Regions from separate parts of the Pseudonocardia sp. UM4_GMWB1 genome, predicted to be linked through region 2. Evidence: predicted binding sites of a transcription regulator. Region 2 holds the regulator's gene; the other holds the start of a gene.
What was found. Region 2 encodes HspR, which represses chaperone genes until heat shock. Its sites were predicted from a motif close to ANNTTGAGTNNNNNNNACTCAANNT; they were not measured.
Positions count from the first base shown of each region.

Region 1: lon (endopeptidase La) is a predicted target of HspR. The motif match lies at 1,502-1,526, and genes of this name have one in related genera.

Region 1 is NZ_QJPN01000001.1:5,818,128-5,826,519, forward strand. Features, by position in the region: gene lon (endopeptidase La) at 1-1,464, opposite strand, end outside; gene DMP15_RS27455 (hypothetical protein) at 1,588-2,184, shown strand; gene DMP15_RS27460 (DUF2516 family protein) at 2,138-2,392, opposite strand; gene DMP15_RS27465 (hypothetical protein) at 2,600-3,328, opposite strand; gene DMP15_RS27470 (helix-turn-helix domain-containing protein) at 3,334-3,798, opposite strand; gene DMP15_RS27475 (DUF445 domain-containing protein) at 3,958-5,301, opposite strand; gene DMP15_RS27480 (bifunctional DNA primase/polymerase) at 5,583-6,275, opposite strand; gene DMP15_RS27485 (tryptophan-rich sensory protein) at 6,429-7,229, shown strand; gene DMP15_RS27490 (cold-shock protein) at 7,308-7,511, opposite strand; gene DMP15_RS27495 (hypothetical protein) at 8,156-8,392, shown strand, end outside.
Region 2 is NZ_QJPN01000001.1:679,833-688,224, reverse strand. Features, by position in the region: gene DMP15_RS03375 (TauD/TfdA family dioxygenase) at 1-652, opposite strand, end outside; gene DMP15_RS03370 (ABC transporter permease) at 716-1,573, opposite strand; gene DMP15_RS03365 (ABC transporter permease) at 1,570-2,511, opposite strand; gene DMP15_RS03360 (ABC transporter substrate-binding protein) at 2,508-4,064, opposite strand; gene DMP15_RS03355 (MFS transporter) at 4,332-5,522, shown strand; gene DMP15_RS03350 (heat shock protein transcriptional repressor HspR) at 5,552-6,007, opposite strand; gene dnaJ (molecular chaperone DnaJ) at 6,013-7,239, opposite strand; gene grpE (nucleotide exchange factor GrpE) at 7,328-8,026, opposite strand; gene dnaK (molecular chaperone DnaK) at 8,065-8,392, opposite strand, start outside.

The DNA.
Region 1 (8,392 bases), 5.1 Mb from region 2:
CACGATCTCCATGCGGTCGGCCAGCGGGCCGGGGATCCCGGAGCCGTCGTTCGCCGTCGCCAGGAACAGGACGTTCGACAGGTCGAGGTCGACCTCCAGGTAGTGGTCGCGGAACGTGTGGTTCTGCGCCGGGTCGAGGACCTCCAGCAGCGCCGCGGTCGGGTCACCGCGGAAGTCGCTGCCGACCTTGTCGATCTCGTCGAGCAGCACGACGGGATTCATCGAGCCGGCCTCGCGGATGGCGCGGACGATCCGGCCGGGCAGCGCGCCGACGTAGGTGCGCCGGTGACCGCGGATCTCCGCCTCGTCCCGGACGCCGCCGAGCGCGACGCGGACGAAGTTCCGGCCGAGCGCGCGGGCGACCGACTCCCCCAACGACGTCTTGCCGACGCCGGGCGGGCCGACCAGCGAGAGCACCGCGCCCGAGCCGCGGCCGCCGACGGTGTCGAGGCCCTTGCGCTCGCGGCGGGCGCGCACGGCGAGGAACTCGACGAGGCGCTCCTTCACGTCGTCGAGACCGGCGTGGTCGGCGTCGAGGATGCGACGGGCCTCCACGAGGTCCGACGAGTCGGTGGTCGCGGTGCTCCACGGGATGTCGAGGACGGTGTCGAGCCAGGTCCGGATCCAGCCGGACTCCGGGCTCTGGTCCGAGGAACGTTCCAGCTTGCCGACCTCGGTCAGCGCGGCCTTGCGGACCTCGTCGGGCAGGTCGGCGGCCTCCACGCGGGCGCGGTAGTCGTCGGAGCCCTCCGGGTCGTCCTCACCGAGCTCCTTGCGGATCGCGGCGAGCTGCTGGCGGAGCAGGAACTCGCGCTGCTGCTTCTCCATGCCCTCGCGGACGTCGTTCGAGATCTTCTCGGTGACCTCCTGCTCGGCGACGTGCTCCTTGGTCCAGCCCAGGAGCTTCTCCAGCCGGGCGTCGAGGTCGGTCTCGGCGAGCAGCTCGGCCTTGTGCGCGACGTCCAGCCACGACGCCCACCCGGCGAGGTCGGCGAGCGCGCCCGGGTCGTCGGTCTGCTGCACGGAGTCGATGACCTGCCAGGCCCCCCGCTGCTGCAGGATCCCGACCACCAGAGCCTTGTACTCGCGGGCGAGCTCGTGGGTGCGGCCGGTGGGCTCGCCGGCGTCGACCGGCTCGGCCTCGACCCAGAGCGCCGCGCCGGGGCCGGAGACCCCCGACCCGATGCGGGCGCGCCGCTCACCCCGCACGACGGCAGCCCGGTCCCCGTTGGGGAGCCTGCCGATCTGCTCGAGCACGGCGACGACGCCGATGGCGCCGTAGCGGCCGTCGATGCGGGGCACGACGAGCACCCGTCTCCCGTCGTCGCGGTCCTGGGCCGCGGCGGTGGCCGCGTCCACCGCGGCACGGGTGTCGGAGTCGTCGAGGCGGACGGGGACGACCATGCCGGGCAGGACCACGGCGTCGTCGAGAGGCAGGACCGGGAGCGTCAGCACGTCACTCATGTCCTGCCCAACCACACGGAGGGCCCTCCGCTTCCCGGAGTTGAGTCGTGTCCGCTCAGGGCGAACGCGGACACCGGAGCACGTGACGGCGACCGTGGGCACACCGAGTACCGCGGGGCACCGGTGCGTGACCGGGTGGCGCTCGGGACCGCGGGTGCGGAGCTGTTCATGAAGGTCTCGCAGCTGCGCGGACTCCCCCTGTGCGCAGCGGTCCTGGCGCTGCTCGCGGCGGCGCGGCTCGCCCGCGGGGCCCGCCCGGTCCCGGTGACGACCGCGGTCACCGAGTGGGGTGTGTCCTTCGTGCTGCTCGGCGTCGGGCCGGTCTGCGCGGTCGCCGGGCCGGACGCCGGCTACCGCTACGACCGCCTCGAGCTCGTCGTACGGTCCGGCAGCCAGTTCCTGCTGCTGTCCGCGGGCTGGACCTCGACCGACGGGTCCGCCGGCTTCCCGGCCCGCGCCCCGCTCCTGACGACGACGGCGTCGGCCCCGGCGACCCCCGGGCGACAGCCGGAGCGGCCGGTCGGCGGGGCGGCGTCGGCCAGGTCCGGGGCGATCTCGGCGACGGCGACCCGGCCCGCGTCGAGCCCCGCGAGTGCGACGGCGACGGGCTCCGCGGGCAGGCCGGGCCGGTCCAGCGCCGGGACGACCGTGAGCGTCCCGAGGACCGGGTGGTTCACCAGCGCGGTCCGCCGCCCTGCACCTCCATCACCGCGGGCTTGACGTCGACCAGGTAGACCAGCGTCGCGACGGTGGCGGCCAGCCAGAACATGGCACCGCCGAACATCGGGCCGTTCGTGATGATCAGAAGCAGCAGCGCGACGCCGGTGATGCCCAGCCAGGCGTTCTTGGTGAGCTTGCCCGCCGCGGTGAAGGCGTCCGCACGTTGCATCAGTGCGTGCCCGAACGAGAACCCGCCGACCACCACCATGATCCACTTGATCACGAAGATGATCAGTTCATCGGGGGCACCTGGCAGTGACAACACCCGGCCAGAGTACGGACAACCCGGGCGCCGGTCACGTCCGGCGCCGGATCCGGGCGGGACGATCCGCATCCGCACACGACGGCGCCCCCGGCCGATCGGGATCGGCCGGGGGCGCGGGTCGTACTCACCGGGCACGGGGCCCGGCGGGTGTCACTTCTTGGCCGACGCCGTCGAGGTGCCGCGGCGGGTGGTCGGCTTGCGAGCCGGGACCTTCGCGCCGGTGGCGGTCTTCGGGTCGGTCTTGGCGGCGGTGCGGCGCGCGGTCGAACGCGTGGTCGACGCGACCTCGTCGCCGGCCTCCTCGATCGCCTCGGCGGCCTCCTTCGAGACCTCGGTGACGGCCTCGGCGGCCTCGCTCGCGGCGGTCTGGGCGCGGCGGGCGACCTTCTCACCGACCGAGCGGGTCTGCGTGGTGACCGTACCCAGGGTCTTGACGGCGACGTCGTGGGTCTCGTCCACGAACTCGTCGACGCGGGTGTCGAACTTCTCGGTCAGACCCTCGACGGTCGCGATGGCCTGCTTGACCTGCGGCTGCTTGCGGATCCGGCCCCAGGCCTTCTCACCGCGCTGGGCGAACCCGACGTAGACGCCCTCGACCTCGGAGCGGAACTCCTCGACCTGCTTGCGGATGTTGTCCGAGGACAGCTTGCCGCGGAGCTCCTTGAGCTCGTCGGGGAGCTCCTGGACACGGGTCTGCACCTCCTCGGCGCGCTTGGTGGCGGTGGAGCGGGCGTCGGTGACGGCCTTGCTCACGGTGGTGACGGCGAAGTCGCCGGCGCCGAGCACGGCGAGCAGCGGGGTGCGGACGACCTCGGCCTGCTCGGCGGTCTGCTCGCGCAGCTTCTGCACGTCGGCGCTGGTGGGGAGGTTCACGGCCATGGTGATCACTTCCTCGTATCGGTGGGGGTGTCGGTGGTGCCGGCAGAGAGGCCGTTCTCCCTGCGAAAGGACTCGTAGACGTCGAGCAGCACACGTTTCTGCCGCTCGTTGAGAGTCGGATCGGTGAGCACCGCGTCGGTCACCTGACCGGCGGGCCGCTCCTCGAGGATCCCGGCGCGGACGTACAGCGCCTCGGCGGAGATCCGCAGCCCCTTGGCGATCTGCTGCAGTATCTCGGCGGACGGCTTGCGCAGTCCGCGCTCGACCTGGCTGAGATACGGGTTGCTGACGCCCGCGGTGCGGGCCAGCTGCCGCATGGAGACCTGGGCGGCCTCGCGCTGGGCGCGGATGTAGGACCCGATGTCCTCCACCGCGTGCCCCACGGTCTGACCGACGCTCTCGACGGCCTGCGCGACGCGCTCGACGGGTTCGACGGACTCACGCTCTCCGTGCTTGCGCTCGGTGGCCATCCGTCTCACCTCCGTCTCGATCCGTTCCTCACTGACGGAACCGACCGTACGCGGCACTGCTAGCTCCTGCAAGCACAGTGCTAGCGCTGGTCACGTGGCGTGCGCCACGTCGGTGACGGTCCGGTGACAGTGCGATGTCATCCGGGGACACCCGACCGATCACCCGATGACGAGCTCCCCCACGGCGTGGATGACCAGGCCGGCGAGCGCCCCCACGACGGTGCCGTTGATCCGGATCCACTGCAGGTCGCGGCCCACCTGGAGCTCGATCTTGCGCGAGGTCTCCTCCGCGTCCCAGCGGGCGACGGTCTCGGTGATCAAGGTGGTGATCTGGTGCCGGTAGTGCCGCACGACGTACGACGCAGCGTCCGCCAGCCAGCCGTCGAGCTTCGCGCGCAGCTCGGCGTCGCGGCCCAGTCTCCGCCCGAAGGCCATGAGGCCGTCGCGCACGCGCAGGCGCAGCTCGTTCGACGGGTCGTCGGCGGCGTCGAGGACCATGGACTTCACGACCGTCCAGGCGCGGCCGATGAAGTGCTGCACCTCCGGATGCTCGACGACCTGGCGCTTGACCTGCTCGGCGCGCTCCATCGTCGTCTCGTCGTGCTGCAGGTCGCGGGCGAACTCCGCGAGGTAGCGGTCGACGGCGTGCCGCAGCGGGTGCTCCGGGTCGGTCTTGACGGCCCAGGCGTAGCCGCGGATCTCGGCGAACAGCTTGTCGGCCACGAGGTCGTCGACGAAGCGCGGGGTCCAGGACGGCGCGCGGTCGTGCACCACCCGCAGGACCATCTCCTGGTTGTCGGCGACCCAGTCGTAGGCGCGGTCGCAGACGAGGTCGACCAGCCTGCGGTGGGCGCCGTCGGCCAGGACGCCCTCCAGCGCCTTGCCCATCGGCGGACCGACCGGAATCTCCATCAGCTTGCGGACCGCGACGGTCTCGATGACGTTCTGCACGTCCTCGTCGCGCAGCACGGTCACGAGGGCCCGCGCGGCGGTGACCAGCTCGGTGGTGATCCGGTCGGCGTTCTGCTGCTCGGCGATCCACCGCCCGACCGACTCGCTGACCCCGATCCGCTCGAGCTTGTCGCGGACGACGGACTCGGACAGGAAGTTCTCCCCGACGAAGTCGCCGAGGCTGTCACCGATCATGTCCTTCTTGCGCGGGATGATCGCGGTGTGCGGGATCGGGATCCGCAACGGGTGCCGGAACAGCGCGGTCACCGCGAACCAGTCGGCGAGCGCACCGACCATGCCGGCCTCGGCGGCGGCCCGGACATAGTCCGCCCCGGGGACACCGCGGACGACCTCGAAGTACTTCGCGACGAAGAACACGACCGTCGCGCCGAGGAGGAACCCGGTGGCGACGGCCTTCATGCGCCGCAGGTCGCGCCGCTTCTGTTCGTCACCGGGGCCGAAGCCGCCGAGGGGGACGTCAGGAACGGACCCGATGGTGCGGTCCCGCTGCGGGACGGGGGTCGGGCGCTCCGGCGCGCGGGAGGTCTGCACACACCCATAGTGCCCGGGGACACCGACAACGGGCGCCGGGGGCGCGCGGTACGGGTCCCCGGCCGGGTCCGGGGGATGTCCCGCCGGACCCGGCCGTGGCCGGTGGAGCGGCTGCGCGGCGAGGGAGAAGTGCCCCCTCGGGCGCCGCTTCCGGTGCGCACCGCCCGGCCGCTCCCGGCGTCCCGCGGAGACCTGCGGAGACGACATCGGGACGGATTCGGGCGGGCGGTACGCGGTCGCGCGGGCCGGATCCTCGGTTCCGTCCGGGCCGCGCGGGAGGGTCAGCGCCGCAGGGCGCTCGGGACGCCGGGCTGCTCGGCCCGCGCCTCCTGCTCGTCGGGCAGGGACTGCTCACTGCCGCGACGGCGAACCGCGTCGCAGACCGCTTCGACGACGACCGCGGCCTCGGGCACCCGGTAGCCGACCCGCGCCGGGGCCACGCGCCACTGCACCCAGCCCTCGGGACGCTCGGTCGGCGGGGCGACGACGCCGATGCCGTCGGTGTGCAGCACGACGTCGGTGTGCAGGCTCAGCTCGGCCGGGAGCGCGTGCCGCGGGCTCATCGGGAACCACCAGGTGCCCTCGGGCGTCGCGGCGACCGGCACGACCTCGCCGGCCTCACGCAGCGTCCGGCAGACCTGCCGACCGATGGCCGCCGGGACCTCGACCACGTCGAGCACGTCGCCCGTCGCGAGCATGACCTCCGCGCCCGGCCCCGGCACGAGCGGCCAACCGTGGTCGGCGTACTCGCGAGCAGCCGCTCGCAGCTCCGCGCCGTAGACGGCTCGGTAGCTGTCCCACCAGGACATGGAGGTCACTTCCTTCCGCTTGCGCGACAACCCCTGTGGTGCCGCTTTCCCTGTGAAGTACACCACCAGGATCGGGCTCCGTGCACGAGTTCGCGAGGGGTGCGCGGCGAGGGTGCGCAGCGGCGAGACGAGCGGGGAACGCCGACCGCACGGCGTCGCGGCCACCGGTGAACGGCGGGTGACCGGGCCCAGCGGACCGACGACCGGTGGCAACCCCGCCGCCGTCCGGCGCAACGCCGGTCGTCGTACCGCTCGACATGCCTCGTGCGTCGATTGTCTTTATCATCGAGATGGTTGCGACGATCGGAAGGACTGGACATGGCGTCGACGACGGCGAGGGCGGGCCGCACGGCAGGCCCGGCCACCGGGATGGACACGGCACGCACCTGGGCGGTGCTCGCCGCGGCGGTACTGCAGGCGGTGGCGGGCTCGCTCGGCGGCAGCGGGACGTTCGGGGAGTCGCAGCGGGTGCTCAGCGACCGCTACCCCTCACTGGTCACCCCGGCGACGGTGGCGTTCTCCGTGTGGGGCCTCATCTACCTGGCCCTGCTCGTGTACGCGGTGTACCAGTCGCTGCCCGGGCAGCGGTCGCGCCCGGTGCACCGGGCGACCGGCTGGCTGTTCGTGGCGACGGCGGCGCTCAACGCGGGCTGGATCGTCGTGTTCTCCCAGGAGCTCCTGGGCACCGCGCAGCTGCTGATCGTGGCACTGCTGGTGACCCTGGCCGTGGTGCTGCACCGGCTCGCCGCGTTCCCCGCCGAGGGAGTGGCCGACCGGGCACTCCTGCACGGCCCGCTGGCCTTCTACACGGGCTGGGTGTCACTCGCGACCGTGGCCGGGTTCTCGGTGACGCTGACCTACTGGGGCGCGCCGCTCGGCCCGGTGACGGCCGCGGCGCTCCTCGGTGCCGGCGTGCTGGCCGCGGGCGTCGCGACCCGGCGGACGACGGCGACGCTGCCCTACGCGGCGACGGCCGCCTGGGCGCTGGTCTGGATCGCGGTCGAGTCCGCGACGACCGGGACGGTGCCGGTGACCGTGGTCGCGGCGATCGGCGTCGTGGCGGTGGTCGTCGCGGCGGCGCTGCGGGCGAGGGAGGGGCTGCGGGCGGCCTTCGGCTGACCCCGGGGACGACGACGGCGCCGGTCCCCGAGGGGAGCCGGCGCCGTCGCGGTGCGCGGGTCGTGCCCGCGCAGAAGCTCAGATCACGCGGACCGAGTCGGCCTGCGGGCCCTTCTTGCCCTGGCTGGCCTGGAAGTCGACGCGCTGGTTCTCCTCCAGCGTGCGGAATCCGTTCGACTCGATGGCGGAGTAGTGGACGAAGACGTCCGGTCCCTCGTCGTCGGTGGCGATGAAGCCGAAGCCCTTCTCGGCGTTGAACCACTTGACGGTGCCCTGCGGCATAGCGTGTGTCCTTCTCAGATGGAGCGGTTCCGGCCCTCACAGCAAGAGCCGGAGGTCGCGTGGACACCGTCGTGGCACCTCAGCACCGATCGACGACGCCCACCGTCACAACTTCACACGGACGCTTCGCGGCGATCGGAGAAGAACGACTGCAACCGACGCGGACGCTACCACGGCTCTCCGGCACGTCGACCGTCCTCACTCGACGCCCCCGCACGGGCCCGTTCCGCGGCGCCGACCGCCCGTCGGGCTCCTCCGGCGCGATCACGGAATGTGAGATCCGGGCCGTCGATCGGCAACGGGTGGTCACCGCCGTCCCGAAAGGGTGAGCGCGGGACGAGTTCCACGCCGTCGGGTGAGCGCCGGGCGCACGTCCTCCCCGGTTCGGGTGGCGACGGCGGCCCGGGCCCGCCCGGCGGCCCCGCACAGCCCCGGACGGGGTCGCCCGTTCCGGGTGCGTTGCGGTGCGATCTGCTCACAGCGTGACCGGTGGGGCCCTTGTGGCTCGTGTGGCCACGATCGGGTCACTGGTGGACGACGCCCGGTGACCGCAAGCTCAGCGCCGTCCGTCACCCCGTGCAGCAGCACCGCGAACTGGAGAGACCGTGCGATCCCGAGTCACCACTTCCGTCGCCCTGACCCTCATGATCGGCACCCTGGGTGTGTACGGCGCCGGCGTGGCCGGCGCGGCCGAGCCCGTTCGTGCCTCCACCCCGGTCGCCCCGGCCACGACCGTCACCCACGCGCCCGCCGCGGTGTCCGACGGCCCGCTGGACCGGTTGTTCGACACGCTCTTCGGGAACGGCGCGGCGACCGCCCCGGCGACGCCCGCCGACACCACCGTCCCCGTCCAGGACGTGCCTACCCCGGGCGTCCCCGCG
Region 2 (8,392 bases):
GCACGTCGGCGTAGGACTCGATGAGCGCGAGGTGGGTGTCCCAGTACGGCTCGCGCGGCACCGGCAGCGCGTAGTCGCTCGCTCGGACGGCACGCCGGCCACCACGGGTGTGCTCGATCATCCGGCGCAGCAGCGGGGTCGGCGGCACACCGCGCGGCGGGTTCGTCCGGCTGCCGAAGAAGTCCACGTCGCAACCGGTCAGGAACCCGTGCAGCGACGGGTGCTCCGCGGCGATCCGCTCGGCGAGCGCATAGCCGTCGACCAGCACCGAGTCGCCCCCGGACGGCGCCGGGGAGGTGCAGTGCATGAACAGGAAGTCCTCGTCGGGGTCGCGCAGCCGCACGGTGCGGCCGTGCACGTCGGCCTCGAGGAACGCGCCGTCGTTGTGCAGGCCGAGGACCGGCGAGTCGGTCCCGCCCTGCGGCCGGATGCCGAACAGCTCGCGCAGCCGCCCGCCGAGCAGGGTGGCCGCGGCGACGACCATCGCCTCCGGGTCCGGGCCGGCACCGGGGATCCGGACGACGCCGTCGCGGGCCAGCACCTCCCGGGCCTCGCCGAGCGCCGCCGCGCGGGGCACGACCCCGGTCTCGTCCACCAGGCTCTTGAGCTCCGGTCGCGCCTCGCCCCTGCGCCGTCCGTCGGTTCCGGTCATCGCCACGACGTACCTCCTGCCGTTCATCCGTACTCGCAGCAGTCTGGCAGGAACGAGGCGATGTCAGAACTGTCCGGTCGGACCGGTCGTCCACCGGCGTTCCAGCCCGCGGCCCAGCGAGGTGACGAGCAGCGCCGTACCGACGACGGCCAGCGCGGGCAGCAGGACGAGCTGCGGGGCGTTGAACAGGAACTGCCGCCCGTCGGCGAGCATCGCCCCCCACTCCGGGGTGGGCGGCTGCGGACCGAGCCCGAGGAACGACAGCCCGGCCACGGTCAGCAGGACGTTCGCGAACCGCAGGCACAGGTGCGACAGCAGCGGCCGGGCGAGGTTCGGCAGGACGTGCCGGAACGCGATCCGCAGCGGCCCGGCGCCGACGGCGACGGCGCCCTCGACGTACTCGCGGGCGCGTTCGCGGACCACGAGCTGGTAGGTGAGCCGGGCGAACGGCGTCCACCCGGCGACGACGATCGCCACCAGCAGCGACCACACGCCCGGCGCCCCGCCGGACGCGGCGACCACCACGAGCCCGATCAGCACCGCCGGGATCGCGACGAGCACATCGATGGTGCGCTGGAACAGCTGCCCGACCGCCCGTCCGCACCAGGCGGCGAGCACGCCCAGCACCGTCCCGATCCCCGCGCACAGTGCGAGTGCGACCAGGGTGAACCCGACCGAGAGCCGGGCGCCGACGGCGAGCCGGGCGAGCACGTCGCGGCCGAGCTGGTCGGTGCCGAGCGGGTGCGCGGCCGACGGCCCGGCGAAGCGGTGGGACAGGTCGTTGGCGACCGGGTCGAGCGGCAGCAGGGCGACCACGACGAGCACCCCGAGCAGGACCAGCGCCCCCGCCTGCCACCACGTCGAGCGCCGGGCGACGCGCGCGCGTGCGCCCGCCGGGCGGGCCAGTGCCGACGCGGTCACCGGACGGCGCCCCGGGCGACCGGGTCCAGCGCGAGCGCGAGCAGCTCGGCGAGGATCCCGGCGACGGCGGCGACCAGCACGATCGCGAGCAGCCCGGCCTGCACGACCGGCAGGTCCTGGCCCAGCACGGCGTCGTAGAGCAGGCGACCCAGGCCGGGGATCGCGAACAGCACCTCGACCACGACCGAGCCGCCGAGCAACCCGCCGAGGAACAGCCCGGACAGCGAGGTCACCGAGGTCAGGGCCAGGCGGCCGCCGTGGCGCCACAGCACCCGTCCGTCGCTGATGCCCTTGGACCGCGCGACGGCGACGTGCGGGCGGGCCAGCGCGTCGAGGGTCTCGGCGCGCACGAGCTGGGCGGCGAGCGCGGCGGGGAACGCGGCGAGCGTGACCACCGGCAGCACGGCCTGGTCGACCCCGCCCCAGCCGGTCGCGGGCAGCACCGGCACGGTGACGGCGAAGGCGAGCACCAGCGCCGTCCCGAGCACGAACTCGGGGATCGCGACGCCCAGCACCGAGCCGGTGGTCAGGACCCGGTCGAGCCGGCCGCCGGGACGGCGCGCGGCGCGCACCCCGAGAGGGATGCCCACCAGGGCCGCGAGCATCAGCGCGGCGACGGCGAGGGTCAGCGAGACCCCGAGAGCGGGCCAGAGCAGGCCCGAGACGGGAGTACGGCTGGTCCAGGAGATCCCGAGGTCGCCGCGCAGCAGCGCGCCGGCCCAGCCGGTGAACTGGTCCCACCAGGAGCCGTCGAGGCCGTACTCCTCCCGCAGCGCGGCCAGCACCGCCGGGTCCGGGTCGGACTCCCCGGTCCGGCTGCGCAGGATCGCGAGCGCGGTGTCCTGGCCGGAGAACCGCGGGAGCAGGAACACCAGCACCGCCGCGGCCACGGCGACCAGCGGTAGCGCCAGCAGCCTGCGCGCGACGAGTGCGGTCACTCCGTCGTCGCCAGCCCGGGGACGACGAGCGACTTGGCCAGCGGGTCGACGGTGTAGCCGGTGACCCGGTGCCCGACACCGTTCGCGTTGGTGTGCACCAGCGGGACCCCGACGACGTCGGCGGTCAGCTTCGCCGCGGCCTCGGTGAAGACCTTCTGACGTGCGGCCGGGTCGGTCTCGGTGGCCAGCGGGGCGAGCAGGGCGTCGAACTCCGGCGAGCAGTAGTGGTTGAGGTTGTAGGAGCCCTGGCAGGTGTAGTCGGTGGCCAGCGTGGCGCCGGCGTCCGGCACGTCGAGCAGGTAGCTGCGCGAGAGCAGGTACATGTCGAAGTCACCGGCGAGCAGCTGCGGCTCGCGGGCGTCGTAGTCGCCGATGCGGACGGTGGCCTCGATGCCGGCCCCGCGGAGCATCTCCTGGACGGCGGTGACCAGCGTCGGGAGCTCGGGGCGGGCGCCGTAGGCACCCAGCTCGATCCGCAGCGGGTTGTCCGGGCCGTAGCCGGCCTCGGTCAGCAGCTGCCGGGCGCGCGCGGGGTCGGCGGGCGGCGGGGCGTCCTGCGAGCCCCACGCCACCGCCGGGCCGAACAGCTCCGAGGCCGGGATCGCCGACCCGGCGAGGGCCTGCTCACCGAGCGCGGTGCGGTCCACCGCGGCCGCGACGGCCTGACGCACCCGGATGTCGGCGAAGGGCTTGCGGGACTGGTTGAGGATCAGCGACGCCGTCCGGGGCGCGGCGACGGTCTGGTTCACGTACTCGTCGCCGGTGAACTCCAGGGCGCTGGCCTCGGGGAGCTCCTGGGCGATGTCGGCGTCGCCGGCCCGCAGCGCCAGGGCGCGGGCGGCCGGGTCGGGCACGAAGTTCGCGGTGACCCCGGCCAGCTGCGGGCGCTCGCCCCAGTAGCGGTCGTTGCGGACGAGGGTCACCGACTGGGCGCCGTTCGCCTGGGTGATCGTCATCGGGCCGGTCCCGGTCTGCTGGACCGACGGCGGGGTGGCCCGGTACGCCGACGGCGCCAGGATCGCGGTGTTCGCGCTGGACAGCCGCAGCGGCAGGATCGGGTCGGGCTTCGTCGTCGTGACGCGCACGGCGTCCGCGCCGTCCGCGGCAGCCTGCAGGCCGATCCCGCGCACCGCGCGCGGCGGCGCGGCGACGCCGGCCACCCAGTTCAGGGCGGTCGCGGCGGCCTGCCCGGTGAGCGGCTCGCCGTTCTGGAAGGTCACGCCGGGGCGCAGCTCGAACCGCCAGGTCCGCGGGTCGGACTGCTGGGCCCACGCGGTCGCCAATGCGGGTCGCGGCCGGCCGTCCGGCCCGGACGCCACCAGGGACTCGGTCACACCCAGCTGGGAGACGACGAACGCGTCGTCGGTGTCCACCCCGTAACCGGCCGACGGGCCGAAGGCCATCGCGATCGTGGCCTGCCCATCCGGGACGACCCGGCCGCTCCCGCCGCCGCTGCCACCGCACGCGGTGAGGACCGCGGCGCTCACCGCCACGGCGACGGCGACCCGCAACCGGGAACGACGGGGTGCTACGACGGCGCACGCGGCGGGCATGGCGACCTGTCCTCTCCGGCGCCCCTCGACCGTGTGTCACCCGGCGCCCGGAAGATCTTCGGTAAGCCTGTACACACGGTCAAGTATCTTCATGCATGCGCATATGTCGTTACTGCCATCGAGTCGCGACTGCAGAGGGCGACCTGGTACCACTTCGTGGTGCTCCGCAGTCTGCTCCGCCGCCCCGCCGATCCCGAGTCGGACCCGCGTCCCGCGGCTCCGCTCCGCGTCGGTCGATGGGCGCACTTCAGCGGGCTCCCGCCGGTCATGAAACTGCTGATCAGCACCCAGCTGGCCTTCAACGTGGGCTTCTACATGGTGCTGCCCTACCTGGCCACGCACCTGGCCGAGGACCTCGGGCTCGCCGCGGCGGCCGTCGGGCTGGTGCTGGGGCTGCGGACGTTCAGCCAGCAGGGGCTGTTCGTGATCGGCGGGACCCTGACCGATCGGTTCGGTGCGAAGCCGGTCGTGCTCGCCGGGTGTGCGCTGCGCGTGACCGGATTCATCCTCCTCGGGGCCGCCGGCACGCTGCCCGCGGTCATCGGCGGGGCGCTGCTGACCGGGTTCGCGGCGGCCCTGTTCTCGCCGGCCGTCGAGTCGTCGCTGGCGCGGGAGGCCGGGGAGCGGGAACGCGCCGGGGAGGGCCCGCCACGGACCGAGGTGTTCGCGATGTTCGCCGTCGCCGGTCAAGTCGGGACGGTCACCGGGCCGCTGGTCGGCACCGCGCTCATGCTGGTCGACTTCCAGCTGGCCTGCCTGGTCGCCGCCGTCGGCTTCGTGGTGGTGGGGCTGGCGCACTGGCGGTGGCTGCCGTGGCGGGAGGCCGAGCAGGCCGGACGGCCGATGCTCGCGGGCTGGGGCGAGGTGCTGGGCAACCGTCGCTTCATGCTGTTCGCGGCCGGCTACTCGGGCTGGCTGCTGTCCTACAACCAGCTGTACCTGGCGCTGCCCGACGAGCTGGAGCGCGTCGGCCGCACCGCGGCACTGGGCTTCCTGTTCGTGCTGATGTCGGTGCTGGTCATCTGCCTGCAGATGCGGGTGACGACGTGGGGCCACCGGATCGGGGCCGGCCGCTCGGTGGTGCTCGGGTTCTGCCTGATGGCCGCGTCGTTCACCGTCGTCGCGGTGGCACGGCTGCTGCCGGGCCTGCCGGGGTGGTGGGCGCTCGCACCCGCGGTGCTGATGGTGCTGCTGCTGACCTTCGGCGAGATGTTCGCCGTGCCGGTCGCGCAGGACCTGGTGCCCCGGCTGGCCGGGGAGCGCAGGCTGGGCGCCCACTTCGGGGTGCTGGCCTCGTTCGGCGGGCTGATGGTGCTCGTCGGCTCGACGGGCGTCGGCGCGCTGCTGGACCCCTCGTTCCCGCCGGCGCTGCCGTTCGCGGTGCTGGCCGCGGTCCCGCTACTGGGCGCCGTGGTGCTCGGGCTGCTGGCCCGCCGCGGGGTCCTGACGGCGGCCTGAGCGGTCCGGGCCCGCACCGCCCGGGGGACTCAGCCGTCGTCTGCGGGGCGCCAGCGCACGACGGCCTGGCGCCGGTCCACCGGCACGAGGTCGCGCCGGTAGGAGCGGTGCACCGCCGCCGTGGCCTGCGCGGCGGCGGCACGGACCGCGTCGAGCTCGGCGGTGGCCTCCTCGAGCCGTGCCGAGAGCTCGTCGACCATCTGTTCCAGCTCGATGATCCGCTTGACGCCCGCGAGGTTCACGCCCTCCTCCTGGGAGAGCCGCTGCACCTCGCGCAGCAGCGCGATGTCGCGCTGGGAGTAGCGACGCCCGCCGCCCGCGGACCGGCCCGGGCTGACCAGGCCGATCCGGTCGTAGCTGCGCAGGGTCTGGGCGTGCAGGCCGGACAGCTGCGCGGCGACCGAGATGACGAACACCGGGCTGTCGTGTGCGACGTCGACGGTCAGCGCTTCCTCCCCGTCCCGGGGGGTGCGTCGTCCGGCCACCGCCATCACCTCCTGGTGCTACCGAGCAGATCGGCCCGCGGGTCGAACGACGACGTCGCCTCGGCATAGGCCTCCAGCGCACTGGTGGCCGCCTCGTCCAGCTTCTGCGGCACCGCCACCTCGACGGTGACCAGCAGATTGCCCTTCTTCCCGTTCCTGCGCTCGACCCCACGCCCCGACACCCGGAACGTCCGGCCGCTGGCGGTCCCCGGCGGGATCCGCAGCGAGACGGTGCTGTCGAGCGTCGGCACCGTCAGGGTCGCACCCAGAGCCAGCTCGGGGAAGGTCACCGGCACGGTGAGGGTCAGGTCGTCGGAGTTCTTCGACGACCGCCCGAAGATCCGGTGCGGGGTGACCGAGACCGTGACGTAGAGGTCACCGGCGGGTGCGCCGCCGCGACCGGGCTCGCCCTGGCCCGCGAGCCGGACCTTCTGCCCGTCGTCGACGCCGGCGGGGACCCGCACCGTCAGCGACCGGGTCCGGGTGGACACGCCGTCGCCGTGGCACTCGGGGCACGGGTCGTCGATGATGCGGCCGGTCCCGCGGCAGTCGCGGCACGGCTCGGAGAACGAGAACGCGCCCTGGCTGCGGTTCACCAGACCCTGACCGGAGCAGGTCGGGCAGGTGCGCGGGGTGCTGCCGGGCCGGGACCCGGTGCCGCCGCAGCGCTCGCAGCGCCCCGGCGAGGACAGCTTGATCGGCACCGTCGCGCCGCGCACCGCGTCGTCGAAGGAGATGGTCAGGCTGCTCTCGACGTCCTGACCGCGGCGGGCACCGGCCGTGCCGTACCCGCCCGCACCGCCGGCGTTGTTCCGCGCGGTGCGGCCGAAGATGTCGCCGAGGATGTCGCTGAAGTCGCCGGCCCCGGCACCGCCGGAACGGCCGGCCTGGCCGAACAGGTCGTTGATGTCGAAGCCGCCCTGGCCGGCGCCACCGGGACGCGCACCACCGGGGAAGCCACCGCCGGTGCCGAACCCGCCGAAGCCGCCGCCGCCCGCGAACATCGCGCGGGTCTCGTCGTACTCCTTGCGCTTGGACTCGTCGCCCAGCACGCCGTAGGCCTCGGAGACCGACTTGAAGCGGGCCTCGGCCTTCTCGTCACCGGGGTTCGCGTCCGGGTGCAGCTCGCGGGCGAGCTTGCGGTACGCCTTCTTGATCTCGTCCTGGGACGCCGTCGAGGAGACGCCCAGCTCGCGGTAGAAGTCCTTCTCGATCCAGTCGCGCTGGGTCACTCCGCCTCCTTCCCGATCAGACCCGCGGTGCGGCGGGAGACTCGTCGCCTCCCGCCGCACCGCGCGGTCACGTCCCTGTCCGCCCTGGTCAGGCGGGGTTCTGCGGCTCGCCGTCGCCGGCGTCCGCGCCGCCGTCGGCGGCATCGGCCCGGGCCTGCTCGGAGACCTCGGCCTCCGGGCGGTCCTGCACGGTCACCATCGCGGGGCGGAGCACCCGGTCGGCGATCCGGTAGCCGCGGCGCAGGACCGTGGACAGCACGGTGACCGTGGGGCCGGAGCCCTCGGCCGGCTCGTGCTGCACGGCCTCGTGCAGCGACGGGTCGAACGCCTCGCCCTCGGCCCCGAAGGGCTCGAGGCCGAGCTTGGAGAGCACCCCGGTGACCTTGTCGGCCGCCGACTTGAACGGCCCGGTGAGGTCGCCGTGCTGCTCGGCGCGCTCGAAGTCGTCGAGCACGACCAGCAGGTCGCTCGCCACGGAGACCTTGGCGTCGACCCGGGTCTGCTCGCGGTCACGGTCGGCCCGGCGCCGGTAGTTGGCGTACTCGGCGCTGACCCGCTGCAGGTCCGCGGTGCGCTCGGCGACCTCGGCCCGCAGCTTCTCGACCTCCGGGTCCTCCCCGTCGGCCGGGCCCGCGACCTGCTCGCCGTCCCCGGCCGGGGCCGCCGTGTCGGCGGCCCCGGTCGTGTCCGCACCGTCCGTCGCCGGACGGGCCTCGCCGGTCTCCGGGTCCACCTTGCGGCGGTCCCGGAAGGTCACCGGCTCCTCCTGCTTCTGCTCGTCTGCCATGTCGACCGTCCTGTCGTCCCGTGGATGGCCGCCGGCCGTCACTTGTCGCCCTTGGCGTCCTTGTCGTCGTCCACGATCTCGGCGTCGACGACGTCGTCCTGCGCGTCGGACGCGGCACCGTCCGCAGCACCACCGGCGGCCCCCGCGGCGCCCTCGGCACCGGGCTGGGAGTACAGGGCGGACCCCATCTTCTGGGACTCGGTGGCGAGCTTCTCCATCGAGGACTTGATCGCCTCGTGGTCGGTGCCCTTCAGCGCCTCCTGGGTCTCACCCAGGGCGGCGTTCACCGCGTCCTTGACGTCGGAGGGGAGCTTCTCGTCGTTCTCCTTGACGAACTTCTCCGTCTGGTAGACGAGGGTCTCCGCC